Regions from separate parts of the Corynebacterium sp. c7Ub_26 genome, predicted to be linked through region 1. Evidence: predicted binding sites of a transcription regulator. Region 1 holds the regulator's gene; the other holds the start of a gene.
What was found. Region 1 encodes LexA, which represses DNA repair genes until DNA is damaged. Its sites were predicted from a motif close to CGAACANNTGTTCG; they were not measured.
Positions count from the first base shown of each region.

Region 2: a site for LexA is predicted at 7,648-7,661, ahead of ACWORE_RS03955 (SAV_6107 family HEPN domain-containing protein). Genes of this name have one in related genera too.

Region 1 is NZ_JBSNBL010000001.1:635,158-650,470, reverse strand. Features, by position in the region: gene ACWORE_RS02755 (ATP-binding cassette domain-containing protein) at 1-719, shown strand, start outside; gene ACWORE_RS02750 (ATP-binding cassette domain-containing protein) at 837-1,448, shown strand; gene ACWORE_RS02745 (MFS transporter) at 1,417-2,814, shown strand; gene ACWORE_RS02740 (ABC transporter substrate-binding protein) at 2,811-4,355, shown strand; gene ACWORE_RS02735 (ABC transporter permease subunit) at 4,418-6,133, shown strand; gene hrpA (ATP-dependent RNA helicase HrpA) at 6,227-10,453, shown strand; gene nrdR (transcriptional regulator NrdR) at 10,484-10,936, opposite strand; gene lexA (transcriptional repressor LexA) at 11,729-12,463, shown strand; gene ptsP (phosphoenolpyruvate--protein phosphotransferase) at 12,583-14,265, opposite strand; gene ACWORE_RS02710 (DeoR/GlpR family DNA-binding transcription regulator) at 14,586-15,313, shown strand, end outside.
Region 2 is NZ_JBSNBL010000002.1:128,138-143,450, reverse strand. Features, by position in the region: gene ACWORE_RS03990 (protein kinase domain-containing protein) at 1-905, opposite strand, end outside; gene ACWORE_RS03985 (Rv2175c family DNA-binding protein) at 994-1,395, shown strand; gene ACWORE_RS03980 (alpha-(1->6)-mannopyranosyltransferase A) at 1,351-2,874, opposite strand; gene crtI (phytoene desaturase family protein) at 2,871-4,607, opposite strand; gene ACWORE_RS03970 (polyprenyl synthetase family protein) at 4,604-5,689, opposite strand; gene ACWORE_RS03965 (methylenetetrahydrofolate reductase) at 5,925-6,944, shown strand; gene ACWORE_RS03960 (GNAT family N-acetyltransferase) at 6,961-7,572, opposite strand; gene ACWORE_RS03955 (SAV_6107 family HEPN domain-containing protein) at 7,823-8,215, shown strand; gene ACWORE_RS03950 (DUF3040 domain-containing protein) at 8,423-8,815, shown strand; gene mraZ (division/cell wall cluster transcriptional repressor MraZ) at 9,835-10,266, shown strand; gene rsmH (16S rRNA (cytosine(1402)-N(4))-methyltransferase RsmH) at 10,468-11,640, shown strand; gene ACWORE_RS03935 (hypothetical protein) at 11,637-12,536, shown strand; gene ACWORE_RS03930 (peptidoglycan D,D-transpeptidase FtsI family protein) at 12,748-14,670, shown strand; gene ACWORE_RS03925 (UDP-N-acetylmuramoyl-L-alanyl-D-glutamate--2,6-diaminopimelate ligase) at 14,747-15,313, shown strand, end outside.

The DNA.
Region 1 (15,313 bases):
CGATTGTCTTCAGGGATTTCTCATTGGCCCCTCTCAACGCCGAATCAACTACTACCCCGGCCGATCCTCCTTCTCGCCCGCTATTGCACATCACTGAGCTGCATATTAACCCCGGGGAATGGGTGGTCGTCTCGGGGCAATCTGGAGCAGGCAAAAGCCTTTTCCTCAACTCAATTATCGACGCCGGTACACGGCCATCAGCAAATTCATCTCGACATCACAACCCCCACCACGCAGGAATACAAACCACTGGTTACTGTTCGATCTCAGGAACTCTTGGCTTTTGTGCTCAAAATTCGTCGACGTCACTTGATCCTCTTACCCCTGTGAGGACACAAGTTTCATACGCTCTACCGAGAGAATCCCGACGAGAAGCAATCGACCATGCAGATGCCCTGCTCGATCGCGTAGGGCTGGACGGCTCCCGTTATCCCCTGGAATTATCCGGAGGCCAACGCCAGAGAGCCTGTCTTATCCTCGCATTGATTCACCAACCCGACGTCCTTGTCGCAGATGAAGTGACCAGTGCGCTGGACCCCGTCACTTCATTAGCAATAGGGGATATCCTGTGCGAGTTTTATGACGCCTATCACCCAACAATCGTGATGGCGACGCATGACGTCTCTGGCTTCGTTCCTCTAGCAACACGACATCTACACATTGATGACGGTGTCGTCGTCGACAAGGAAAGCGCAGAGAGAGAAGCCACATGCCGATAGTTTCTCCCCCCCAACCAGCCGTCGGAGCTCTCTCGATCTCCTTTTGTCTCTTTACACGACGCCACGTGCGAAGGGCGTTTCCATGATTGTTCATGCGATCTCCACGCCGGCGAAAAAGTGGGGATCGTCGGCAAGTCGGGCTCCGGAAAGACCAGCCTCTTGCGAGCGATAATGGGCAGCCTTCCGTTAGATGACGGCGCTCGCACAGCTCCTGACCACCGTGGATGGTGCGCATTTGTTCGACAACAGCCAGATGCCACCTTGCATCCTCTCATGACGGTTCAGTCCATCATCCGGGAAGCGACGCTGATCGCAGGAGTGGAAGCGCCCGACTATGAGGAACTTGTCGGCTCATTAGGGCTCCCGACGGATGTTTTACATCGGCGGCCTCACCAGTTATCCGGAGGCCAGCGTCAACGTGTTGCTTTAGCCCGTGCACTAGCAACCCGCCCCTCTGTCGTTCTTGCCGACGAAGTTGTCTCTGCCCTCGACACGGAGAGCGCGACAACAACCATGAGCGTTCTAAGCGCCTACCAGCAAAAATCATCGTGTGCAGTGGCGGTAACGGGTCATGACGTGAGGTTTATGGTCTCGACGTGTGACCGCATCATCGTTCTTGACGATGGTCGCATTGTTGATGATCGAGCCGCAGCAGAGATTGGTAGCTCAGATGTTCCGCAGACCGCGGATTTGATTCATGCCGATCGAATTTTTCGAGGAGGTGTATGACGTGAAAGCTTTGTCGCTATTCGGAGGTCGTCGGAAATCTGGGCAACCGCTCCCCGCGTATATCTACCTGCTGTTGATCAGCCAATTACTGTTCAACATCGGTTTCTATATTGTTGTGCCCTTTCTAGCGGTCGTCCTGGCAGATGGTTTTGCTCAAGCCGGAACAATGATTGGCTTAGTCCTCGGTTTGCGGACATTTTCACAACAGGGGCTGTTCTTTCTCGGCGGAGGGCTCACAGATAAATATGGGGCGCGCCCTATCCTGTTGACGGGGATTTCTCTGCGCGTAATTGGATTCATCACAACCGGCATGACCAGCCATTACGCCACGGTCAATGGAAAGAGCGACAATCTGGCCAACACATGGTCACTCGTCGGATTCATAGGCGGCGTCGTCATTATTGGCTTTGCTGCCGCATTGTTCTCTCCCGCCGTCGAAACGTCATTGGCCGACTCAGGCGCACGCCTCGAAGCCCAAGGAACGAGCACGAGAGCCCACATCTTTGCCTTAGATTCCGCCTATTCAACCGTCGGCTCTGGACTAGGCCCGCTTATTGGAGCACTGCTCCTTCCTCTCGGGTTCGACATTTGCTGCTACGCGGCAGCTGCGATCTTCGTCTTTTTGGGCATCACTCACTTGATCATGCTCCCCACCTCAGTCCACCCAGCCCGGCGCGGACCGATCACACAAGACTGGAGCCATGTCCTCCGAGATCGCCGTTTTCTCGTTCTCGCAGCGGCATATTCCATGAGTCTCGTCGCCTATAACCAGATGTATCTGTCCCTGCCTGTGGAATTGACGCGAGGGACGGGGTCGGATCAATCGATGGGAATCATGTTCCTCATTGCTGGGGTGTGGGTCATCATTCTCCAAGTCCCGCTGGCTCGGATAGCGGCTCGGTATAGCCCCACGCGGGCGGTAGCCGCTGGTTTTCTCATCATGGCTAGCTCGTTCACCATCGTCGCAGTGTGCGCACCGTGGTCCCGGAGCTTAGCTCCCGCCATCGCCTTCGTCGTCGTTCTCAATGTGGGAAACATGATTGTCAGCCCGATCGCGCGCGACCTCGTTGGAGTACACGCGAAGAACATCAAGTTGGGTACGTACTACGGGGTCCTCAATTCGGTTGGTGGGGCGGCCGTTCTCATCACTTCGCCGCTTCTCGGAAAGCTTTTAAACAGTGCCTACCATCCCACGCAATCAGCAATGATTCCGTGGATCGTTCTTGCTGCCGGGATGGTGGGTGCTGCCATCACTATTTACGTGTGGGGCCGACGCACGGCGAGGCTTTTACAACAGCCACGTCATGCCGACGCGCCTGACAACTCATCACAATTAACTGATCAGATAGAGGAGTTCTCATCATGAAACGACTGTCGCTATTACTTGCCGTCCCTGTGGCAGCGACTGTGCTCACGGGATGCTTCAATAATTCGGACTCAACCGGTAACGACGGGGCAACAATCGGATTGGCCTTTGCCCCGGTGGCAAGTATGTCGCCCTATTCCGACGACGCCGTTCTAGCCAGTCGGATGGGTGTCGGGGAAACGCTAGTCACGTTAGGAGAGAATGGCGATGTTATGCCGTCATTGGCTGAGTCATGGTCGGATGATTCCCCACGGTCGGTAACCTTCCACCTCCGTAGCGCTAAGTTCCATGACGGAAAGCCGCTGACCGCTCAAGCTGCGGCCACCAGTCTCACCCACGCGTGGAACGCCACCAACCGGCCGAAAGCCCTTGGGAAAGCCAACCTTACATTTGACGCTTCCGACGACCACACGTTGGTGGTGACGTCAGAAAAGGACGATCCCATCCTGATTCAGCGATTCGCCGACCCGGGAACAATGATTCTGTCACCTGATGCTTTCACCGGCGATGCCAAGAAAGATGGGGAAAAGAACGACGGTAAGGACGCAGAAGCAAAAGAGGGTCCCTCTGATGCTGCACCGGACTTGGTGAAACACGGAACCGGACCATTTTCACTCGACAAAAAAGCTAGCTCGACCCAAGCGGATCTGAAGGCGAATGACGATTACTGGGGCGGCAAGCCGAAGCTCAATTCAGTCACCGTCAAGTTCATGACCGATGCGAGTGCCCGTACTGCTGCTTTCCGTTCAGGAGAGGTGCAACTCGCGACGGCTATTCCTACCTCCCAGGTTTCGGAGATTGAAAAGTCGGCGGGCGAGATCAAGTCAACGCCACTTCCCCGCGCAGTCCTTCTCCACCTCAATACGAAGAAGGGGGTATTCACCGATCCCGGTTTACGGGCAGCAGCGCAGGAGGCCATCAACAGCAAAGCCATCACGGACTCTGTGTTTGAAGGAAAAGCAGATGCTGCAACCGACCACCTGTTCAATCCGGCTGAAGAATGGGCACGTACCCCGGATGACGCATCCAAGAGCGCTGTTCCTGCTACGCAACCATCACAGCAGAAGATCAAGCTTGCCACCTGGACTGAGCGTGGCGAACTGCCAGAAGTCGCATCGATTGTTGCTGACCAGCTACGCCACGCAGGCTTCGTCGTAGATGTGACGACCAAGGATTACGATTCACTCGAAAGTAGCCTCCTTGACGGCCAATTTGATGCTGTTATTGGGAGTCGTAACTACCTCATCGGTGCAGCCGACCCCGTTTCCTACCTGCAGTCCGACTACACGTGCGACGGCACATACAACTTGTCGCAGCTGTGCGATCCGGAGATTGATGAACAAATCTCGCGGGCAGATGCTACCTCTGATTTCAATGAGCGACGCACGCTCGCGACCGAAGCGGGAGCGCGCATCGTGGCTGACAATGCGGTTGTCCCCGTCGCCTACCCGCGTGGCTACGTTGCGATGAAGGGCATGAAAGACGTCAGCGTGGATTCCTTTGAGCGACAATTGCTCACTGCTAAGAGTCAGCGTGACTAGTTCATCGACGCACCCGCACCAATCCCCCTTGTCACTCCTACGGATCCTCTATACCCCTCATCATGCCTTCACGACACCGTCCTACGTGCTCGTACCGCTCCATCCTGGGCCTCACAAGAACAACTGTCCTCATCGTGCTCGGAGGACTGCTGTTTGCTGCCGTCCTTCCATGGCTTTCCGGGCGCGATATCGCGGTGTCTGTCTTTCGAGCACGTGAGTCAGAACGGACTCCAGATCCGGAAGTCATAGAAAATATTCGGAATGAACTGGATTTGCCGTCGAACCCCATCGAAGATATTCAGCGATTCTTTATCGGCTTCGTCCATCTGGATTTCGGTGTCTCATGGGTAAATCCATCCAACTCTGCATGGAACACTGTCTTGGCAGGGTTTGGTCCATCTGTCTTCTTAGCAGGAACGGCCACTCTACTGGGCACCATGATCGCGTGCGCTCTGATCTGGCCACGGGTTAACGCTTATTCACAGGGACGCAGATCCCACGCAGGTCTATTATCGAGCGCGGTTTTATCCTCCGTCCCTGAATTTGTCCTCGCTAGTCTGCTGATCAGCTTCATTGCCATTCAGCTGGGATACTTGCCCGCGACCGGGTGGGATGGCCTCCGCTACGCAATTCTTCCGGTCATCTCCCTCACCATCCCCATCTCAGGAATGCTCTCACGCATTCTGCTCATCGCCGTGGACACAGCAGCGACCGAGCCTTGGGTCAGAACCTGGTTGGTAAACGGGATACCCGGTTACCGAGTTCGCAGAAGCCTCATCCGACGAGGTTTTGCGACATTAACGCCACAAATCTTCCTCTTTTTCGCTGGAACCTTAGCGTCAACAGCCCTCGTGGAGAACATTTTTTCCATTCCTGGAATCGGACGGATCGCTGTCCAAGCGGCAACCCACCAAGACGTGCCCGTCATGCAAGCACTCCTGACCTTAGTTCTCTTCATCGGTGTAGCGTGCGGGTTTCTCTCGAGATGCATCCATTACTTCATGATGCGTCCGATTGCTCAGTCACACGAAGCCGGGCTCTCCCATGGACAACCACATATCGATGTCGGGTGGGTGCCGCCACTCGTGGCGATCATCCCGTTAATAGTCGCGCTCGTCGTCGGCAGTTTTCGATCCTCGGCTATCACACCCACCGCTCGCTTGGAGTCTCCCTCTATGACGCATCCACTGGGCACTGATCAGGTAGGACGAGATGTACTTGTCAGAATGGCCGACGGAGCAATACCCACCGTCGGAATCGCTCTTATCACGACGGTGGTCTGCGTGGTCATTGGTGTCATCATCGGCCTCAGTGGGGACTGGGCACGCGTCCTCGGTGATACGTTAAACGCTCTCCCCGCTGTTTTTATCGGACTGGTTATTGCCTCCGTGTTTGGAACCTCTGTATGGACAGCAGCTGTGGCCGTCATGGCTGTCGGCTGGATTCCGATAGCAGCACATTGCAGTGCGTTAGCCCTCGACATACGACATCAAGGTCACTACGAGTGGGCCCGAGATAGTGGCGCCGGACGATGGAGATTACTCATCGTCCACACCATCCCCTTCGTTGTACCCGCTGTACTCCGCCACGGTGCGACTCGTCTAGGGCATAATATTTTGGCTCTTGCCGGACTGGCGTTTCTTGGTATCGGCGCCAGGCACGATTCTCAGCGAAGCCGCTCCCTATGCAGACCGGGCCCTATGGTTTGCCCTCTCCCCCACATGTGCCCTCATCCTGGTCGGGCTATCGACGACTCTCCTTGCCGACCATATCGTTAGCCGACGCCGTTCTTAATTGCCGGATGCGTAATCGCCGGCCGAGCAGCCAGCAGCCGAAGCAAGCATCGTCGTCCAGGTAGACTGTGGGAAGTCATGACGAACAAATCCAACCGCCACACCACCGATGCTCGGACGACAACCACGTCGACACCCGACACAATCCCCAGTGCCCCATCACGCAAAGAACTCTATGCTCAGCTCAGCGAGATCAGCGCGGCTGATGAGCACCGGTTTCGTCGTCGTCTGAAAAAAGCCCGATCTGACCGGGCCCGGCACGCCATCGCTCGTGACTTAGCAGTGGCACGGACTCAATTCGCCGCAAAAATCGCAACGCTTCCGACTATCACGTATCCCCCTGATCTACCCGTAACCCAGCGAGTCGACGACATTGCTGACGCTATCCGAACACACCAGGTCATTATCGTCGCTGGTGAAACCGGGTCGGGGAAAACAACGCAGATACCCAAAATTTGTTTAGCCTTAGGGCGTGGTCGGAAAGGCATGATCGGGCATACCCAGCCGAGGCGGTTGGCTGCGCGTACAGTAGCCGAACGAATCGCCAGTGAGGTTGGCCAAGATATCGGCCAAAGTGTCGGATACGCCATCCGTTTTGATGACCGCGTCGGCCCCTCAACAGCCATCAAGCTCATGACCGACGGCATTCTCCTGGCAGAAATGCAACGTGACCGGCTTCTGCGGGCTTATGACACGATCATTATTGACGAGGCCCACGAACGAAGCCTCAACATCGATTTCATTTTGGGCTATATCAAGCGACTATTGCCACAACGCCCAGATCTCAAGGTCATTATCACCTCCGCGACGATCGACCCTGAAAAATTCGCACGCCACTTTGCGGATGCGGAGGGAAATCCGGCACCCATTATCGAGGTCTCGGGGCGAACCTACCCCGTTGAAATTCGGTACCGGCCCCCGTATATCGAACGCGAGCGGAAGGATGGCTCCGTCGAGCGGATAGAAAAAGACCCGCAGGAGGCTGTGTGTGAAGCATGTGAGGAGCTCATGGCCGCCGGCCCTGGAGATATTCTTTGTTTCTTCCCCAGTGAACGCGACATTCGCGAAGCTCATGACGCCATCGAGGCGAAGAAATGGCCTGGTGTTGAGGTCACTCCGCTTTTCGGGCGCCTATCCAACGCGGAACAGCACCGCGTCTTCAGTCCGCACCGCGGCCGTCGGATCGTACTTGCAACCAACATCGCTGAGACATCGTTAACCGTTCCCGGGATTCATTATGTTGTCGACACCGGAACGGCACGCATTTCTCGCTACTCGACTCGGACGAAAGTCCAACGACTACCCATCGAACCAATTAGTCAGGCGAGCGCGAATCAGCGATCAGGCCGTTCCGGTCGTATAGCGAAAGGCATTGCTATACGGCTGTATTCCGAAGAAGACTTCAATTCGAGGCCAGAATTCACCGACCCCGAGGTTTTGCGTACCAATCTCGCCAGCGTGATCATCACGATGACCTCGTTGAAACTTGGCGATATCAACGAGTTCCCTTTCATCGATCCGCCAGAACCACGAGCTATTCGCGACGGCATGATGGTGCTTCACGAACTCGGCGCTTTAGGCGAGGGCGAGCGCGATGGCTCCCCGGTGTTGTCCTCCATCGGTCGCGAAATCTCCCGTATCCCCGTCGACCCCCGGCTAGCTCGAATGCTCGTTGAAGCCCATCACCGCGATGTCGTGGAAGCTACTTCTGTCGTGATCGCCGCATTATCTATTCAAGATGTCCGCGAACGCCCGACTGACCACGAGCCCCAAGCGGATCAGGCTCATGCACGGTTCAAGGACACGGATAGCGACTTTGTGTCGTACCTCCGCCTATGGGCATATCTCACGAGCATCAAAAAAGAATTGTCGGGCAATGCGTTCCGGAAGCGATGTCGCGCAGAATACCTTCACTACATGCGGGTCCGCGAATGGATGGATTTCGTTCGACAACTGCGTCGAGTCACCGAAGACCTGTCGTGGTCATGGGACCAGAATCGTCTTACTCCTGTCATACCTCATAACGACGAACCGTCGACGCCTTCCAAGAAAGAGCGCTCGCGCCCGAACAAAAAGGCGAAATCACAGAACAATAACGCGCATCCCGATATGCCGATGATCACCGTCGATCACGGTGGGCTGCACCGATCTATTCTCTCCGGGCTTCTCTCTCAAATTGGCCTACGCAGCGATGTGAGAAAGGAATATCAGGGCACTCGGGGGACGCGGTTCTTCATTTTCCCTGGCTCATCGCTGCATCAAAAGCAGCCTCAGTGGCTGATGGCTGCGGAAATCGTCGAGACTTCACGAATGTTCGCGCGTGATGCTGCCGCGATCCAACCGCGCTGGATTGAAGAGCAGGCATCGGATTTACTGCGCCATCAATATTCAGAACCTCACTGGTCACGCAAACGATCTGCAGCAATGGCATACCAGCGGTCAACCCTCTGGGGTTTACCGGTTGTCACTGATCGGCCGACCTCGTACCACCGCATCAACCCGCGCGAAGCCAGAGAGATCTTCATCCGCAGTGCCCTCGTCGAAGGTAATTGGGTTACGCGACACAAGTTCTTTCACCACAATCGCGACAAGCTAGCCACTGCCGGAGAGCTTGAGGAAAAGACGCGTCGCCGTGACCTACTTATCGACGACGACACTCTATACGATTTCTATGATTCGCGGATCCCGACCTCGGTAACGACGGGACGCCACTTCGATGCGTGGTGGAAGAAGGAATCGAAAAAAGATCCGCATCTCCTTGATTTCGATCCGGATAAGCTTCTCCATCCCGAAGCGCACACCATTAGCGAGGACGATTTTCCGGACCGATGGCGAGCCCATTCCACCGACGTCGAGCTGACGTACAAATTCGAACCAGGCGAAGACGACGACGGGGTCAGTGTGCGGATTCCGCTCCCCATTATTGGGTCATTATCGTGGGCTGATCGGTTCGACTGGAACGTCCCCGGATTACGAAGCGAACTAGTGACGGCACTTATCCGCACTCTCCCGAAGCCGCTGAGAACCACTGTTGTTCCTGCTCCCGACTTCGCACGGCGGGCCATCGAGATGATGCATCCGTACGAGCAGCCACTCACGGACTCACTCGCTGACGCTCTCAGAGCGGTGGGAGGCTCGGGCATGACTTCTTCAGACTTCGACGTCGCTAAGCTTCCTCTTCACTTGAGGATGAATTTCCAAGTTATCGATAGACACGGGAAGGTCATCGATCAAGATCGAGATCTGGATGCCTTGAAGAAGCGGCAAAGTTCGGCGGCAACGCAGGCAATGTCTGCCGCGTTCAAGCGAAGCAAAGTCGGTTCGGCTCTTTCTCGAGGTCATTCCCACGACGATGGTTCGGCTCAAGACTTGCCACGGACGCAGGCTGATTCCCGAAATGGCACCGCCCGCCGTTCCAGGGAGGACGCGACGACTGTTCCTGATCTCGGGAAGGTGTATGCGGAATGGACTGACAAGGGCATCGGTACTCTCCCCGAGAGCGTTCAAACCACGATCGACGGGCAGCCAACAACAGCGTATCCAGCGCTTAAGGTCACGTCGAAGGGAATTGAGGTGGTGACCTCCGCCTCTCAGGCCACTGCTAAATCCATGATGTTCACTGCAGTACTCACCTTGTTAGTGCAGTCCATCAAGATCAATGAGAACCAAGCAGTGAAGGGACTACCGCTACAGCAGCGAGTAGCGGTAGAGCACTATCCCCATGGGGGCTTGTGCGGACTGGTTAACGACTGCCGAGTTGCGGCGATCAAGGACGCTCTGGTGGAGCACGGCGTCATCGAGCGATCTCCGGATGCCTTTGAAGCCCTACAAAAAGAAATGGCGCACTCTATTCCTGCAGCAACGCGGCGCATGGTTGTGGCCATGGCACCAGGGCTCGTCGCGTATGAGTCCATGGCCGAAGAGATCAAGAAGTGGGACGGGCCAGCTATCGACGATATTAAACGTCAGCTGAATATTCTCCTTCCTCCTAATGCGGTGACACGATATGGCACCGGTCATTTCAAGCACCTTCAGCGGTATATGAAAGCGGTCGAGATTCGTCTGGAAAACATGGAGCGTGACCCCGACCGAGACGCCGACGGCCAGGAAGAGATTAACAACCTTGAACGCGCGTTCCGCTCAAAGCTGAAAGGACTGCCTCAACAGCGAGCAAACTCCTCCGCAGCACGAGCCATCATTTTCTCCCTACAAGAACTACGCGTCCAACTGTTCGCAGAGCGGTTAGGCACCGCGCAGAAAGTGTCCCCCCAAAGAATTACTAAAGCGATCAAAAAGCTCCGTTAGGTCTTGGGCGATCTGATGGCTACCTATTCCCTACTGTGAACGCCGTGCCTTGAATTCTGTGATCTCCCGTTCGAAGTCCTCCATGCTGCTAAATGACTTGTACACGGAGGCGAAACGCATATAGGCGACTTCGTCGAGTTTCCGTAGAGGCTCTAGTACTGCAAGACCTACATCGTTTGAGTTAACCCGTGAACCTCCTTGAGCACGCAAATCGATTTCCACTTCTTGGGCAAGGAGTTTTAACGCGTCGTCAGAGACATTTCTCCCTTGACAAGCACGTCGGACACCGCGGATTAACTTGTCTTTACTAAAGTCCTCTGTCACGCCGTTCCGTTTTTCAACCAACAACACAGATTTCTCGACAGTGGTGAAACGACCCTGGCACTTAGTGCACTGCCGCCGCCGACGAGTGACAAAGCCATTTTCCACGGTCCGCGAATCAATCACCCGAGACTGTGGGTGGTGACAAAACGGGCAAAACACGACGATGATCTCCTATCTACACGGATAACGCCGGAAAACACCGCCAGTATATTAACCCTCACCAGAGGGCGTGACGATCACTGATTGACTGTATGGTGTTTCCTGGTTCATGCCCGCATCCCGCGGTTCTTCCCAGGCGTAATACAGGCTCGCACCCATGAGCAAACCGATTACGACACTGTACGCTGCGATTCTACGTCGCTCAGGAAAAACTGACCGTCTACACGGTTGGGCATATCTTCTCGACGGGTACGCCCTAACGGCAGGACCTCCCCGATGAGCTCTGGGATGAGGTCGGTTTTTCTCCACTACTCTACGGGTGGTGGCAGGCTCTGCATGCCCATTCTTACGTGATACATGGCGTTGGACGGGCTGAGCTGGATAACGGCGGGTCAATGTCGGGATTTGTGTAGGCATGGGACATCCTTTCGACAATGTCGCGAATAAAAAATAATCGAACATCTCATCCCTCATTGAGGGACATCGCCATGACATCATGAAGGCCGGACATAAGAGCACATCACAGCTCATAATTCGAACACTAAAACCCGTTTACCTAGCATACAAGTATGTTTTATTCGAACACGTGCCACCTAATAGAGGTTTGTCATTGTCGTAACTCGCCGGTATTCACGACGACTTTTCCCTAACAACGTGCTAAGTCATCGAACGCACGTCCACGTGCCGTGGGGTGATGTAAACTGATCTCAACGCCGCGTACCAGGCGCACAGTACGGCCAAAAACTTCAGCCATAAGGACCTCTAGATCTAGAACTGGGAGAGACCAGCCCCATGCCTGCAAAGAAATCCCGGAAGTCAACGAAGCCTGACATGGATTCATTGACGGACCGGCAACATCGCATCATCGACGTTATTCATGATGCAATTGTGCTGCGTGGCTACCCGCCGAGCATTCGAGAAATCGGCCAGGCCGCTGGCCTGACCTCGACATCATCGGTGGCATACCAACTCAAAGAGCTCGAGCGTAAAGGATTTCTCCGGCGAGACCCGAATAAACCTCGAGCAGTGGGGCTGAAGATCGCGGATCCGACGAAACCTGCTGGGGCCTCATCGCTGCACCACGCGGATGAAGAATCCACGCCATCTGCATCGGATGAATGCGCGAACAGCGATATTGAGTCCAACCACCCCACCCCTGTCTTTATTCCGACGATCGGTCGGATTGCTGCAGGTACGCCGATCCTGGCAGAACAAGAAGTTACCGACGAGTTTCCTCTCCCCCGAGAACTTACTGGCGAAGGGGACTTATACATCTTGTCGGTTGTCGGTGAATCCATGAGAGACGCCGGAATCCTAGACGGTGATTATGTCGTCGTGCGCTCACAAAATGTGGCCGAGATCGGTGATTTCGTCGTCGCGATGATTGATGGAAATGCGACGGTCAAGGAATTCCACCGGGACCGAACCGGAGTGTGGCTACTGCCCCACAACGATGCGCTCGATCCGATCCCCGGTGATGAGGCAACTATTCTCGGCAAGGTCGTCACAGTTCTTCGATCACTGTGACGCGCGCCAACAACCCACCCCTAATTAACTAAGCCGAATTACCTAGCGACGATCCCCCCGGGCCGGAGCAGGAAAGCAATCCCGCTCCGGCACTGTGTTCCTACACAGCTTCTGCATCTTTAGACAGCGTCAGCAGCTGCTTTCTTCGCGTCGACGGCGGACGTAGCGGCAACCGCAGCGGCCGCCATCTTCTGGCATTCCTCGAGGGTGCGATCGCCAACCTGAGCACCCACACCCGCAGCAGAAGGAGCGGCAACGGACAACGAGTTCACGCCCAAGCCCGTCAAGACGCAGGCAAGAAGCGGATCGGAAGCTGCCTCGCCACAGACTCCGACGGGAGTTTTCGTCTCCGCGCCGGCCTCACAGACCATCTTGATGAGCCGCAAAACAGCAGGCTGCCACGGGTCATTGAGGTGAGCCAATGGGGAGGACAAGCGGTCAGCCGCCATCGTGTACTGAGTAAGGTCATTCGTTCCGATCGAAACGAAATCAATTTCCTGCATGATTTCCCGGGCACACAGCGCAACCGCAGGAACCTCAACCATGATCCCGGGCGTTAAGCCACGGTCGTGGCACATACCCGCATACCACCGAGCTTCGTCGGCAGTTGCCACCATCGGTGCCATCACCCAGGTCGGAGCGTCGCCGCGATCGTTATCCTCGACCGCTTTAGCGATCGCGTCCAACTGACGCTCCAGAATGTCCTGACGATCCCACGCGATGCGCACACCACGAACGCCAAGAGCCGGGTTGTCCTCTTCCTCCGCCTCGACGAAGGGAACGGGCTTATCCGACCCTGCATCGAGAGTACGAACAACGACCTTCCCCTTCGGGAAAGCATTCAGCACGCGACCATATGCCGCTGCCTGATCGTTGATCGACGGCTCCGTCGTCGAAGATAAGAAGAGAAGCTCAGTGCGGAACAGGCCCACTCCCTCAACGGCAGTCGACGCGGCCGACGCAGCCTGGGGACCATCCTGAACATTGGCTAATAACTGAACTCGGTGACCATCTTTAGTCTGAGCAGGGCCTTCCCAGTTTGCGATCTTCTCTGCAAGCTGCTCCCACTCATGAACTGCCTGCTTCGCGGCGTCCTCATCCGGGTTGACCGTGAGCTCTCCGGCAGCACCACTAATCATGCCTTCAGTCTCACCTGAGGAAATCTCAACATCGGTCGGTCCAGTTGCAACAACGCAAGGAATATTGAGCTGACGGGCAATAATTGCCGTGTGCGACGTCGGTCCACCACGACGCGTGACGATGCCGATGACTAAGTCCGGATTCAGCGTTGCCGTATCCGCGGGTGCGAGATCGTCGGCCCACAAGATAGATGGCGTTGTGAGGACCGGGAGTCCAGGCTCCGGAAGGTCCTGGAGGTGGGCCAAAACACGGTCGCGGACATCTTCCAGGTCGGCGACAAGCTCCGCAAAGACTCCCCCGTTGGCCGTAAACATTTCAACAAATGACGCGGTAGCAGTGACTGTTGCGTCGATCGCATTACGTCCCTGCTTGGTGGTCTTCTTAACTTTCCGACGCCAACCGCGGTCAGAAGCGAGCCCCGCAGTTGCATTAACAACATCTGCAGCGTGCCCCTCGAGGCTCTTGGCGCGTTCCTTGAGAGCCTCGGTGACTGCGTTAGCCGCTTGTTCAAAACGTTCGTATTCAGCCTCGCGCTGACCTTCGTCAACCTCAGCCCCAGCTTCCGGAACAGCGGGACGCGGGGCCACCACTGCGATTGGACCAAGGGCGACACCAGGTACTACGGCCTTACCTTTGATCACGGCAGTTTCTTGGGTGTCCATTAAAGTCGCTCCTCATGTCGGATTTCTTTAATCCAAGTCTAACGGGTGATTCCAGAAATATACCATCATTCAGAGTGGGAAAAGTCACAAAACTATGCCCGAATGCTCACGTTCACAGTAAAGTAAACGTAAAACCACAGAAAAGCCACTGATTGGATGGTCTCTTTATGTCCGATCGGGGGCATTCAGACACGGTCTGATGACCGTTTGAAAACGAAACGCGTACTCTTAGGAGCGAAGAAACATGAAGACAACGTAAAACCAACGAATCAAGCGCAGACTCAGCGTGAACCAGACGTGAAAGGACAAGTGACACAGACATGTATGCAGAGGAACGACGGAGACAAATCGCTTCTCTCACCGCCGTTGAAGGCCGCGTCAGCGTCACAGACTTGTCCGAACGATTCTCAGTGACAGCAGAAACGGTTCGTCGAGACCTTGCTCAACTCGATCGGGAAGGCGCTATCCATCGCGTGCACGGCGGTGCTGTGGCGTCCACCAATTTCCAGACATTAGAGCTGCCCATCGACAGTCGCGCAAGGGCCGCGTCCGGCGCTAAGGCCGCTATCGGCCGAACCGCAATGGATTACCTCCCACCACAAGGTGCAGGCATTTTTCTTGACGCGGGGACAACAACAGCGGTCTTGGCTAATCACATCGCGGATTTGTCGTCGGGACGCGGATGGCCCATCGTCACGAACTGTCTTCCCATTGCGATGAATCTGGCAAGCCGGAACTTAACCGATCTTCAGCTACTTGGTGGCCAAATTCGTGCGATTACCCAAGCTGTTGTGGGCGATACTGCGCTGCGTACGCTCGCGCTCATGCGTGCTGACGTTGCGTTTATTGGCACGAACGCGTTGACGATTGACCATGGCTTATCGACGGCTGACCCGCAGGAAGCAGCTGTCAAGAGAGCCATGATCACTAATGCCAATCGCGTTATAGCCATGTGCGATTCGTCGAAATTTGGCCGTGATTATCTGGTCAGCTTTGCTGCACTGAGTGATATTGACGTTCTCATCACTGACTCTGCCGCCCCGGAAAG
Region 2 (15,313 bases), on a different contig from region 1:
CGAGCCGCATCCCGAGACCGATGCGACGCAGAATCAATCGGAACCGGAACACGGAACGAAGACAAAGGGAGCCGGAGTTCGTCGGCAACCTGCATAACTGCCGTGCGAAATTCCGACCCATTAGCAAAACGATCCTCAGGGTCTAGAGCAGTTGCCCGGGATATCAGCTGGTCAAACTCCGCCGGAACACCATCAATGGCCTTAGAGGCACGAGGCACAGGGTGATCAAGCCGCATATAGGCTGTGGCCAGCGACGTGTCGCCATGGAAAGGCGTCGTCCCCGTCAGAAGTTCGTAGAGGACAATACCCGCCGAATAGACATCGCTTCGGGCATCGACACTTCCGCCCCGCACTTGTTCCGGGGACAAGTAGGCAACAGTCCCCATCATCACCGACGTCGTCGTCAAGGAGGATTCAGCCGTCGCCCGAACCAGCCCAAAATCAGCCAGTTTTACCTGGTGATCGTCGCTAATCAAGATATTTTCGGGCTTCGCATCCCGGTGAATTAGCCCCGCAGAATGTGCTAATCCAAGGGCAGTTAGGACCGGTTCCATGACAGCTGTCGCCGCATGAGGGGGCATCGGGCCACGCTCACGTAAGAGTTCACGCAATGTCCCACCGTCGACCAACTCCATGGCAAGGAACACACTCGTGCCATCATCACCCTGGTCAAACACATTAACGAGCGATGGATGGGACAACCGCGCCGCAGCCCGCGCTTCTCGCTCGAACCGGGTGCGGAACTGATCATTGTGAGCAAAACGATCGTCAAGAATTTTGAGCGCCACTGGTCGATCGAGACGTTCATCAACGCCCCGATAAATCGCGGCCATCCCGCCACGAGCGATAAGTGATTGCACGCGATAACGGCGGTCAACCAGATCTCCATGGCTCAATGTAGGCACGTGGTCGTTATCCTCTCTTAGCCCGTTGTGTCGGCCCGATGCTTTCCACTCACCAAATTACTAGGGATTGTCAGCTACGGTATAAACCGTGAAGAAAAACTCAAGAACTCCCGATGTCCTATCCGCCAGCGAAATCGTCCTCCCTATCGCAGAGGTTGCGGACTATCTCCACCAGCCCGTCAGCCGGGTTCGGGATCTTATTAATAAAGGCCAGCTTATCGCGATTGACCGCGATCACCAGCGGCAAATTCCAGCACGCTTCTTCAACGGGCTGAACGACGAAGGCCGCCCCGAGCCCGGTGAGCGCGTGACCATCAATAAACACGTCCCCGGTCTCATTGCCCTCATGTCCGACGGCGGATACTCCAATGACGAGATACTGAACTACCTGTTTACCGACGACGAAACCCTGCCAGGGCGCCCCATCGACGCACTCCATGGTCACCTAGCTCGCGAGGTCATGCGTCGTGCCCAAGCGATGGGATTTTGATTCGTCCCCTCGGAACACGGCGAAATACAGAACGAAGGCGACCGTTATCACGATCCACATCCAGGACCATCTGTACAACCAATTGTTGCCAGACCCTGTGAACGATCCCGCCACGATGAGCGAGGCAATAACAGTGAAGTGCGTAACCCGTGGTGATGGCCGGAAAGTACCGACGAGAACGACGCCAGCAGCGTAATACCACGGCAGCGTAACGGCATTAAAGATGCACGTAATTAAGTACGCCCATGCTGCGCCCTCAATGGCCCGGCGCGGAGTCTGGCGGAATCGCCACCAGACCACGACCAGGAGGACAACCATGATGATCATCGAGATACTCCGGTAGATCGACAGCACCGAGTTGAAGGTCGCGCCGGAGAAGAACGAGGCTGCGAAAGCGGCCGTGAACTGGGCCAGGAAGCTGGGGAGCGCTAAGAGGTTGATGACCTTCGTATTTCCGCTGAGCTGAGACACCCAGCCCCACGAGGTCCCCGACGCATAGGTGATGGCGGTCAACACCGTGCATACAATCAGGACAGTCGTGATCCCGTAGAACACGAATGCGGGAACGGCTTTTTTCAGTGGCGTCAATGTTCCTCGGGGGTCGTGGAGTGACCATGTGGAGGGGGCGATTCCTCGTTGCCGCATCGCGATCCAGATGAGGAAGGGGAGGGTCACGAGGGCCGTCGCTTTCAGGGAAAAACCGATGCCAATGAACAGCGCACCCCACAGTGGGTGGCGTCGTAAAGCCAGAACCAGCCCAAGGCAGGAAAAGGCAACCATGACTGATTCATTGTGCATGCCTCCCACCAGATGGAGGAACACAACAGGGTTGGCAACACCGAGCCAGAGGGCCACCGCGGGATTCCCACCGATATGCCGGGTAATGGATACCACTGCCCATGCAATAGCGGCATATCCTGCGACGGAGATGAACTTGTAGAGAAAAACGCCGATGGTGATATTGGATCCAACTAGGGTTGTTATTCCGTCGCCGATCCATAAATGAAGTGGCCCGTATGGTGTGGTGGTGTTTCTCCAATCTGGGCTGACTTCCAGCAGCATCGGCCCAGGATTGACGGCAGCCCCATCCTTGTAGGGATCAAACCCATCGCGGACCATTGACCCCTGGACCAGGTAGGAATAGACATCGCGTGAGTACATCGGGGACGCGAAAAGGAGCGGAACTATCCACCCCACTAGCGTCTTTACCGATTCACGGATGGGGGTGTTGTCGTGATAGACAATACGACCCCACAGGCACCAGCAGTACAGTAGCAGCCCCAACGCGACCCAGGACAAGATGAAGCCGATGTTCTTGACATGGCCATACATGATCCAGTCCAGATTGAGCATCCGGACGATTCCCCCGCGGGTGCGCTGAGCCCCGGAACTCCATGACGACACCATCAGAAGTATCGACGCGACCGTCCCCAACCACAGTGGTCGACGCAGTGGGTTCGTGCGTGAAGGGGTGCTCATGGATGATCACCTCGCGTTATTCGAGCAGCTGCAAGCGCTCCTGAGAGGATAACAGTGGGGACCCCAACGCCAGGTGTCGTACTTGAACCAGCGTGAATCAGGTTAGAAAACGAACGTACGGGGAAGTTGCGGAACCGAAACGGCCCCGTCTGTCGGAAAAGATGAGCGGGGGCAAAAGGAGTTCCTGCGCCCATCCCGAGTGCAGACCATGTTTCGGGTGTATCCACTTTCCCGACGGCGAATGACTCACGGATGCCCTCGAACCCGCGGTCTTCCAGGACGGATAGGAGATCCTCTTGATAGGAGGCAGCCAATGACGACCAGTCGATGTGGGCTGATTCAGTGTTGGGGCACGGTGCCAAAACACTGACCGGTTCAATAGGAACATGAGGCGACGTCGTCGACGTCGATACTAAATCCGGTGCTGAACAGGCAGGACGAGTAACCAAGAGCGACGGATCGGACATGAGGCGGCCACGACCGTGAGGAGCCGTGATCTCCGAAAATGTACGATCCCACTCCTTCCCGAAAGAGATGGTGTGGTGCCCACCAGGCCAGTGGCGTGCGACCTGACGAGGGATGGCGCCGTGCATCACGAATGCGGAGGGAGACCACCTCATAGTCCGACGGCCCCGTCGGCCCGAGATGGTATCGAGCTCAGGGATGTCACATGTCGTAATAACGACGTCGGTAGGCAACGTGCCCTGAGTTGTCTCGACCGCATGAATTCTGTCGGAATGAGGTGTGGAGGATCCGGCTCCGTGAGAGGCGTGGCTCAATGAAGTGACCCGTGTGTTGAGCATGAGCTCACCGCCGGACTGCTTGAGTGCCGCTGCGAGAATGTCGCATAGGGCGCCGACCCCGGAACCATGTGGCCCACGAGTCGGATAGAAGACCCCCATCCCGGTATCCATATGGGAAATCGTTGCGTACACAGCACGAGCCTTCTTGGGCGGAACCCCCGCGTACAGAGCCTGAAATGAGAACACCTTCCGAAGTTCATCATCAGAGAGGTAGCGCTCTGCTGCCCGGCCCAAGGAGCCGAAGCCACCACGACGCGCAACTCGCGCCAAACTCTGCGTCGATTCGCGGGTGCGAACAAGGTCCCACACTGAATCAAAATCGGCGTTCATCAAGTGCGAAAAGCACGCGTCGAACATTGACTGCGCCCACAGGCGATAACCCCGCACACCCGTAACACGGGATTCAGTGAACTCATCGCGGTTCGCATTGCTGCTGCGGTGGGGTACGTCGTCAAACTTCTCTCGGGCAAACCGACGGATCTCATCGTCCAGCCGGCTATCGCTCCCGGCAGCTGCCTCCTGAGCGTCCTCCTCACCAACTCCGTCAGCGAAGACGTCGAGATGTCGGCCCGACGAAAACAATGCATGATACGCCGGAGACAAACGCTGATATGAAAAATCAGGCGCGAGGTCACCCGTCGATAGCCCCACAGATGCCAGAATCTCATCAACGAGCCGCGGCATCGTCACCACCGTCGCTCCCGTATCGACGCGGACATCTCCCAGGGGAGTAGAGACCGTCTCGGTTGCAGCGCGTCCGCCCACGTGGTCCTCTCTCTCCACCACCGTTACTGAACGCCCGGAGCCAGCCAGCAACACCGCCGCAGCCAGTCCAGACAACCCAGCCCCCACCACAACTACACGGTCGGTTCGGCCTGATACCGCGCGCCGGGGCGTCGACAAGTAATGAGAAAGAAAAGATGTGCTCATCGACGGCGCTCCGTCGAGAAAATAGCCATCGACCTCAATGCGCGGTGTGCGTCGTCAGATATGCGCGCGTCGGCGAGCGCGTGGACGGCGGATGTCACTAAGCTATCGATCTGCTTTTCAACGCGGTCATAGGCGCCGGATTTTTTGATAATCGCGCGTAAATGATCAACGTCCCGCTCACTTAAGGGCTGGCCCAAACTAGATTCCACTGTCTCGCGATCCGACTCCGAGACATTGTCCAGCGTGAGAGCCAGTAAGGTGGTGCGCTTTCCTTCGCGCAGGTCATCTCCGGAAGGTTTCCCAGTGACCTCAGGATCGCCGAAAACACCCAGCTGGTCATCGCGTAACTGGAACGCCACACCGATGTCACGTCCAAAAGTGCGCAGCGCTGTCGCCGTGTCCTGCGGTGCTCCCGCCAGAGCGGCTCCAATATGGAGTGGACGCTCCACGGTGTATGCCGCCGTCTTATATCGGTTGACCCGCTCTGCTGTACGCAACGAACCGTCCCCCTGAGCCTCAGCAGTGACATCCATGATTTGTCCACAAACCACTTCCGTGCGCATGTCTTGCCAGGGCTGCCACGCACGATCGCGCTGGGTGGGAGGTAATGCAGCCTCCATGAACATGTCATCTGCCCAGCTCAGGGCTAGATCGCCGATGAGAATCGCGACCGCATTCCCGTAGTTTTCTCCTCGACCATGCCACGCGTGGGCTGAATGTGACTGCTTGAAGTGCTCGTGAACGGTGGGCATTCCGCGTCGTGTTGCCGATGAATCGATGATGTCGTCGTGGATCAGAGCACAGGACTGCAAGAGCTCCAACGAGGAGACCGCATGCAGGACGGCGTCAGCATCCGGATGATCTGCTGCGTCCGAGAACGTCAAGTGCAAGGATCCCATCCACCCCAACCAGGCAAATGTTGGCCGGATCCGTTTGCCGCCGTTGATCGTAAAATCGGTGAGGGCGGTCATTGCTTCGTCTGCCACGGGGGAAATGGCTTTCATGGCTGACTGACGCGCCATGAAGAACTCATTAAGGTGCGCGACGACACAGCGGGGTACGTCGTCAACAGAACGCGGCATAGATGGTGTAGCACCTATTTGATCAGTCACGATAGCGAACTCACTCACGATTCACGTATGGGATATGGGCGGTTGAGGAGCATAAAGGTAAAACTACACGACACCATGGACGCGCCGAGCTAACCCGGTTGATCACCATGACCAACACCGTGGATCCAACACCGACGTATTTGTCGCGCCATTACCTGACAGTTTTACTGGTTGTCGCACCTTTCTTTTTCTAAGATACCTATTTATGTCCTCGCCCAACTCGGCGCATACGCCCACGAATCGTCCACCTCGGCCTATTTATCAACAAGTCCCGATTTCCCAGGCTATTTCCTTGCCGACGCCGGGCCCTGTGCCGTTTTCCGTGGAATTTATGCCCCCGCGTGATGACGCTGCGGAACGTCGTCTCAATGATGCCGCGGCGACATTCCACGATCTTGGTGCGAGCTTTGTGTCGGTGACCTACGGAGCAGGTGGTTCGAGCCGTAGCCGTACTATTCGGATCGGTCAGGAGCTGGCACATACTCCCCTAACGACGCTCGTTCATTTGACGTTGGTGCAGCACACGGTGGATGAGTTGAAGGAGATTATCGCAAGCTATCAGGAATGCGGACTAACGAATATTTTGGCGTTGCGCGGAGATCCGCCAGGAGATCCCACGGGTGAATGGGTCCTCACGCCGGGTGGTTTGGAATATACCATCGACCTGATCAAGCTCATTCAAGAGTGCGATACACAGCGGCAATTTGAGATTGGTATCGCGTCGTTTCCTGATAAGCACTATCGTGCCACCGATCTGGATTCGGACACCGCCTATACGATTGCGAAACTTCGGGCCGGCGCGAGCTATTCCATTACTCAAATGTTCTTTGATGTCGAGTATTACCTGCGTCTTCGGGATCGACTCGCTGCGGCGGATCCGGTTCACGGTGCTAAACCGGTGATTCCTGGGCTCATGCCGATCACCTCGCTGAAGTCTCTTCGCAGGCAGCGTGAATTGGCGGGGTGCCGTGTTCCGGCAGATCTTGAGGAACGGCTGGAAAAAGCTACTGCCACTGGTGATCCTTCTGATCCGCGCGTCCGCCAGGAAATTCGGAAGATCGGGATTGCTCATACGACGGCGATGGCGGAGCGTCTGATTAGTGAAGGTGCGCCTGACCTGCACTTTATGACGTTGAACTTTGCGCGTGCGACGCAGGAAGTGCTGCACAATTTAGGGATGGCTCCGGCGTGGGGGACTGATCACGGTCATGATGCGGTTCGATGACCTCTACAGTGCGTTGTTAAATCAGTGATGAGTTGTCCCCAAGGGGTAGCCGGCTGCCAAGGATTGCAAACGGACGCGGATCACCGGGGAAGTGCATATTCCGAACGACGTCGGTGAATCCTAGTCGTCGGTAGAGGTGGAATGCGCGGTTGTTTTCACTGGTGACTTCGGGGGTGGACAGGAGCAGCCGCTGGCTCGTGAGGCTGTCCGCAAAGATAGTCAACAATCGTCGGCCAATATTGTTACCTTGCCACGACGGGTCCACGTGAATTTCGGTGAGTTCCGTGTAGTTGTCCAGGAGCTGAATGCGTAGAGACGGCGGAACTCCGGCAACCATGAGAGCTGCTTTGACCTGCGTATTCCACCATTGTCCGTTGCCGCCCCGATAACCGTAGATAAAACCACGGATAGGCTGTGTGGGATCTTTAGGATTTGGTTCCTCTCCTGCGGGATGCTCGATAGCAGCCACGGAGTGGAAGCCAAGATATCGCGAGTGTGTGTTCCATGCCGATTGTCGCGCGCCCGAGATAGTGGAGCTGTAGCCCATCGCACGGATATAAATAGAGACCATTTCGGGGACTCGTCGACGAAATTGCGCTGCGGTCAACGTCGTGAAAGTGATGGGCATTCTTTAATGAAACCATGCGCGAACCGGGGTGGGGGAGTTAACCGGGAGAAGCGGGGAGTTACCTGCTGTCGATTTCGAATGTATGTGCGAATTTTCTAGTTTTGTTCGACTCTTATGTCCGCACCTCTTCGTAGTGTGTCAAGTGTCAACAAGGAAATAGGCGCTCGAAAAAGACATCGCTGGGTAGCGACGCTGTTCGGTAACTGCAGTGCTTGCTCGAAAGTGTAGAGACGACGGCTCCAAGGAGTGGATGATGATGAACGCGGCAACGGTAAGTTTTCTCAGGAAAGCGGATGCATTACTGGCTAACAAGACTGACGACGTCAGCCAGGATGAATTGGAACGACGCTTGCTGGACTCTTATTACGCAGCGCTCCGACTCGCTGGAGCTGTTATTGAAGATGCTATCGCGAGCCGTAAAAGGAAGCCCAAGGGTGATGCGTGGACTCTGCTTGCACGTTATGGCGGACAGCTGAGCCCGTGGGCAGATGTCTTCCGAAAGTATTCGCCTATCAAGGAACGAGTCCGGTTGGGATTATCCCCCTCCCTGACGGTTGCTTATATCGAGCATTTTGAGCAGCTCGTCTTGGATTTCCGCGCTGCTGTGAATGATCGGTATGCATGGATACCGGCTGCAGCTTAAAGCCTGGAGGGCTTAACGAAGTTGACTCAAAAGGGGTGTGGGTAGCGCCTTCCGGGGATTGAAAATGACGGCATTCATTGTTGCGTGCACCGGGGTGGAGAAATGGGGGTACATGGTGGTTACAATGAGGTTATAAACGGAACTGTTTTGGCACCTGTTGCGTTATGCCAGGTAGAAAACGGTACTTTCATGGAAGATGGAGGAGTTGTGGCCCTCTCAGAGCAAGAGCAGCGTGTCCTCGACGAAATCGAGAATGCTCTGTATCAGGAAGACCCAGACTTTGGTAAAAACGTCGGGTCAATCCAGCGTGGTGGCGCCTTCGTCAAAGTCGTTGCTCTGCTGGTCCTTGGCCTCGTCTTACTTGTAGGCGGAATAGCTCTATCGCAAGCGAGCCTGTGGTTTGTTGTGATGTCGGTTGCCGGGTTCTTGGTGATGTTCGCCGCCGGCGTGATCGGATTACGTGGTGACCGCTCGTCGAAACTCACAGTGGGGGATCGTTCCGACAAAACGGCGAAGAAGCAGCGGAAAGCTCGTAAGTCGTCTTTGAGTAGCCGACCGGGCGGCATGGAAGAGAATTTCCGTCGACGTTTCGAGCGCTAAAACTCATTGTGATTCCCATATGTGAACTGAGTTTTGCGTATGGGGGTCGAAGCTTCGGCGCAAGGCTTCCCATACAACGTAAAACTGTCTAACAAGACACTGCAGCCCTGGTGGTGAGTGTACAAGCTCACCACCAGGGCTTTTTCGTATGTTCGGGTAATACGACAGAAAGTGTATTCGAGCCCGGTGATTTCTGGCCTGTGATCTAGGCAGAAATGAAAAATATGTGCCCGGCAACCATATATCCGCCTCTTTTGACCAGAAATACACGGTGCTGCACCCGACCTGTGTTACGAGGCAATGATGTCGTGGTTCCCTGTTCAAGAATCGACCACGCCATCACCTGGTGGTGATGCGCACGCGAAACCACCAGTGACTACCGGCAGCTTATCGAGCCGATCCTCCTATCCGACGGTGTGCTCTGTCTTGAGCAGATCACATCCACCACCAACAGTTTTGTCGTATAACCCGTATGTTCGGTTCAGTAATTAGAATTCCCCCACTTTGCCCCACTCTGGCTCGCTGATTCTCAGCTTTTCGCTAAAAATGTCGTTATTTCTCTGACTGATGGGGAATGAATGGACTTATGTGCTGGAAGTGGCACGACTCAGGTATGTTTTTCGGCTGCACATTGCGTGCGGTCGGCGCGGGTGTGCCCTCGTCGGGGTTGAATGGCGACTCCCTGCGAAGAGGTTTGATCGACGTTCCTAGCGTCGGCTGTTATACCAATCTATCACGGGTTTATGCACGTCAACGGAGTAAAATAGCGTAGTATCAACAGTGCGGCTCGTGATTGGGTCGTGTTGTCATAATGAAAAAAAGCTAAAGATTTGCTGAAAGCGTCGTGCCAATGGTGCGTTGTGGGGCAGAGTGGGTTAAAGTGGGTGCCATTGGCGGACAAGGTAAGTCCGTCGCACTAATTCTGTAGATGACTGTCGTTGTTGGCGGCCGGCGCTGATAACGACATGGCACTCGACTGGATGTGGATCGTCGATGTTGAGGGAAGGAGTCCGAAGGTCATGTTCTTCGGTACTTTCACCCCCAAGATGGACGACAAAGGACGCTTGACTCTTCCGGCCAAGTTTCGTGATGAGTTAGCAGACGGCTTGATGGTGACGAAAGGCCAAGACCATTCACTAGCCATCTACCCGCGGGACGTGTTCCTCGAACGCGCTCGTAAAGCTGCTGCTGCATCTCGAACGAACCCGGAGGCTCGCGCATTTGTGCGTAACTTAGCGGCCAGCGCGGATGAACAATCTGTTGATGGTCATGGGCGAATAACGATTTCGCCTGATCATCGTCGCTACGCAGGGTTAAGCAAAGAATGCGTCGTGATTGGTTCTGTTGACTTCGTCGAAATCTGGAATGCGGAGTCGTGGAATCGGTACCAAGCCGAACATGAAGAAAGCTACGCCAACGGTGGCGACGCTGCCTTCATGGACTTCCTCTAAGGACTCCTTGAGTTCACCACCCACATGGTCGACCGTCGCAATGATCTACAGCGAGTGTAAGGAATGTGTGCAGGCCTCTGCCCGTTTAGATCCTGATGTACTTCCCCAACACCAGGCACTGAGCGGGTAGGGCCCTGTTTACATTCCTCTCCATCACCACGACCACCCAATATTCTGACCGCGACGATGAAAGAGGGGACAATGGCCGACCGCCACACTGGTACGCATGGTCACGTTCCCGTCATGCTGGAACGCATGGTTGAGCTGATAGCTCCCACGGTCACAGAACCATCAGAGAAGTCGGCACCATCCGTCATTCTCGACGGCACCCTCGGAGCTGGCGGGCACACCGAATCTTTCCTGGAGCGTTTCCCGTCGGCAATGGTCATCGGGGTTGACCGAGACAAGAAGGAACTATCCCGAACCACTGAGCGGCTGTCTCGATTCCAGGGCCGGTTCTACCCAGTGCATGCCCGTTTCGACAACTTCGATGAGGCATTAGACGATGCTCATCACCCAGTTGTCGACGCTTTTCACGCTCACGGTCTTAGCGCCGGTTTCTTTGATCTTGGGGTGTCGTCGATGCAACTAGATCAGGTGGACCGGGGTTTTACCTACCGCGACGACGGTCCGCTGGACATGCGGATGGATACGTCGACGGGCAAAACCGCTGCCGATGTCCTTAATACGTATAGCCACGGCGAGCTGGCTCGCATCTTAAAAACATATGGCGATGAACGCTTTGCTGGGCCTCTTGCTCGCGCCATTGTTCGTGAACGTGAGAAGGAACCCTGGACCACGTCGCAGCGGTTAGTGGAACTGATCTACGCAACAATTCCGGCGTCGGCCCGCCGTCATGGGGGCCATCCGGCGAAGAGGACCTTTCAAGCTTTGCGCGTTGAGGTCAATGCTGAGCTGGATGCTTTGCGTCGCGTCATTCCGAAAGTCTGCTCCTACCTCCACCTTGGTGGACGGGCAGTGTTCATGAGCTACCAAAGCCTTGAAGACAAAATTGTAAAGAGGGAACTGGCGGAGCTGACAGAATCGAAGACCCCTCCGGGACTTCCTATCGATCTGCCCAACAGTGCCCCCGATTTTCACTTGGTAACGCGGGGTTCGGAAAAGGCCGATGAGCAGGAGAATGATAAGAATCCGCGCGCACATTCGGTCCGCGTCCGTGCCGTAGAGAGAACGGGCTACTCGCACTCGAGCCCGCCGCCGGGCAGTACTCCAGCGAGGGCTTCGGGATCATCCACCACATATTCAGCTCGACCAGAATTCCGGCACGAGGCCCGCCTAATGGGAAGAGAACAGCTGGTCTCTTCCGCACAACAGAGCATTTCACACCGCGAAGACGTCGAAGGAGAACAATGACTACCTTGACAGGGGCTGGAACAGCAGCTCGACGGGCAAGCCACGATCATGACGTCGATACCGCGGGGCGTGCCTCTACGGCGATGTTGACGCGGACCACCTCACGTGACCGACGAGCAGAAACGCCGGTTCGGTCGCGTCGGGAAGGAAATAGCCTCCGCTCCTCGAGTACGTCCGTAGCACGGAAAAAGAGGACGAGCGCCGCGAAGAGAATGGGATCTCGTCAGGTCATTTCCGTCCGAGGCCGACGCGTCGTTTCCGAAGAACGACGAGTCAAGAGGACCACGATCCAGTTCATCGTCGTATGTATCTTGTTTATCGGCGTCGGCGTGGGTGTCACGATGTACCTTTCCGGAGTGACGACGCAGCAGTCGTTCGCCATTCAGAAAGCGAAAGACCAGAAGACAACTCTGGATAACGAGTTGGAAGGACTGCATCGCGACGTCAAGAACGCGAGCTCGGACTCAGAAGTCGCCAAGAAGGCCTCGGAGGACGGCATGGTTGTTCCTGATCAGCCGGGGATTATGACCGTCAATCCCGACGGTTCCGTGGTTGAGAATAGAGCCGCCGATCCCTCAAAGACTCATGAGATTCACGACATTAATAGCGGTGCGGATCCCAAGGCGAAGGCCTCGTCGGATCCCGAGAAAACGAAAAATACGTCAAGGTCTGCTACGTCTTCTTCCTCGTCAGGCCGTGACAACAATCGACCAGCGCAATTGGCTCCGTACCAGGACAATACGGCTGGGGCAGTAGCGGCGCGGGGCGATAACCAGGCTGCTAGTCAGGGTGAAGGACTTGATCGCGAAGCCCCATTGCCTGCAGGCCAGGCGGAAGGCGCCAACCCTGCGCCGGAAGCTGCACCGGCTGGCGAGGCTGCCGCGCCGACTCCCTAGGACTGTCCGGACATGATCTGATCTGTGGATCGTCGCAGGTCAGACTGGGCGGTGTGAGGTGAACCGGATGTGTCAGGTTGCTTGTGTACTATTTTGCGAGGGCTCCGGATGCGAGTGCGGAACATCGCCCACCTTGAGGTGGCGGCAGTAATCTGTAGAAAGTATGTGGTGATCAGGTAAATGAGGCATGAGAAGGGGGACCGGAGAATCCATGAGTAACAGTTCATCTCGTCGGCCCCGGAATCCCAGAACAGGGAGCTCTCCTGATGCACCGCTACGTAACAGCATGGCGGGGACATCGTTAATAACAGGCGCCAAGGCAGCCATGCGGCGCCTCAATCTTCTTCGGGCGATCATTATCGCTTTACTGATCGTCCTTATTTTGCGGCTTGTATGGGTCCAGCTCATCATCGGACCGAACTTGTCGTCGCAGGCCCAAGAACAGCGTCGGGTAAAAATCGCCGAACCGGCCCGACGAGGGACTATCACCGACACCAATGGTGAGGATCTTGCCTACACCATGGAATCGTCACTGCTGTCCGTGCATCCGAATGAACTGCGCAGCTTCATGGAGAAGCGGCATGAGATTAACCCCGATAGTTACCCAGATCCTGACCAGCGGATGAAGGATATTGCCGACGATCTTCCTCGGATGATTGGTGACGACGGCAAAGCGGATGATGTGAAGTCGGAGGATATTGAGAAGAAATTAACCTCCGATGATGATTATTCCGTTCTGGTCCGCAACGTGGATCCTGATAAAGCGGAAAAAATCGTTAAGAAGTATCCAGAGATCACTGCGGAGCGACAAGACGTCCGCCAGTACCCGAATGGCGCTATCGGCGAAAATGTTCTCGGCAAGATAAGCCAGGACGGATCGGGACAGTTCGGGTTAGAGCTCTCGCAGGACTCTGACCTCCAGGGGACGAACGGGAGTTACACCGTCGATATAGCCGCCCAAGGGATGGCAATCCCTGGTTCTCGTCGCGATGAACACCCGGCGATTGATGGCGATAGCTATCAGCTGACCTTGGATAACGACATGCAGACTTTCGTGCAGCAGAGTCTGGAACAAGCCAAGGCCAATTCCGGTGCAGAGGACGCTAGTGCGGTGGTGCTCGACGCCAAGTCAGGCCACGTATTGTCCATGGCTACGACGGGAACGATTGACCCGAACGGCGACATCGAGAAGCAGCTGAAAGAAGGCAAGCAGTTTGGTGATCGGACGATAAGCAATCCCTTCGAACCGGGATCGGTCGGCAAGGTCATCACCGCCGCCGCGTCGATCGAGGATAAAAAAACCACGCCCGACGAAGTACTGCAGGTGCCAGGCTCAATTAACGATTCCGGCGTCACTGTCAAGGATGCGTGGGATCACGGCGTCACTCCGTACACCACGACAGGTATTTTCAGCAAGTCGTCGAACGTCGGAACTTTGATGCTTGCGCAGCGGGTCGGGCCAGATTCGTTTAATAATTACCTGAATAAATTCGGGATTGGACAGGCAACGGGAGTCGAACTGCCCAACGAGACCAGCGGATTTCTGCCTCCGCGCTCCCAGTGGGCCGCCGGTACATTTGCGAACCTCCCCATCGGCCAGGGCTTTTCAACATCCCTCCTTCAGATGGCGAGCATCTACCAAACCATCGCCAATGACGGGGTGCGCATAGAACCCCGAATCGTGAAGAGCATTAAAGACCCCGACGGAAAAGAAGTATCCACTGACGCTCCCGCCGAAACGCGGGTGGTGAGTGCCCAGACGGCACGAACGGTCCGCAACATGTTCCGCGGGGTTGTCCAGAAGGACAGCGGAAACCAGCAGGGGACAGGACCCGGCGCGGCCATCGATGGGTATCAAATTGCAGGTAAGACCGGAACGGCCCAACAGGTTGACCCGGACACCGGTGCATATTCCAATTCGAAGTACTGGATCACATTCGCCGGGATTGCCCCGGCCGACGACCCACGCTTCGTCGTTGCCATCATGCTGAATAACCCGGCCCGTGGCGTTCATGGTGAAGGTGGTCAGTCGGCAGCGCCGCTGTTCCACGACATCGCATCGTGGGCGCTTAACCGCTACAACGTTCCGCCGTCGAAAGAACCAGGTGACACCCTCTTGTTGCAGGCAGGGTAGCTCAAGATTTCTACTGTCGGAAACATCGTTTATCGCGTTATCCTTCGCCGTCTAGATCGTGATCAAGGAGATTGTCATGGCAACGCTGCAAGAACTTGCGGAAATATCGGGTGGCCGCCTCATTCGAGCTGATGACCCGGACCTCGTCGTCACGGATATTGGGCTTAATGCTCAAGCTTTGCCAGAGGGTGGGCTCTTTGCCGGAGTACCTGGACTCCATGTCCATGGCGCACAATTTGCGGACTCCTCATCAGCAGCAGCAGTCTTGACTGATCACGATGGGGTAGAAAAGGTCACGCGTGAGGACCTGCCGATTATCGTCGTTGATGATGTTCGCGCCGTGCTCGGGGCGGTGTCGTCGGCTGTTTATGATCATCCTTCCCGCGACTTGACGGTGATCGGTATTACCGGGACAGCAGGTAAGACCACGACGAGTTATATGGTCGAAGCTGCCCTCCTTCATCACGGCATTTCAACCGGGCTGATCGGTACCACGGGTACCAGGATTAATGGGGAGAAGGTTCCTTCGACTCTCACCACCCCCGAAGCTCCTAATCTTCAAGCACTTTTCGCGATGATGAAAAAGCGAGGCGTGACGCACGTGGTCATGGAGGTTTCCAGTCACGCGATTGCGTTGGGTCGT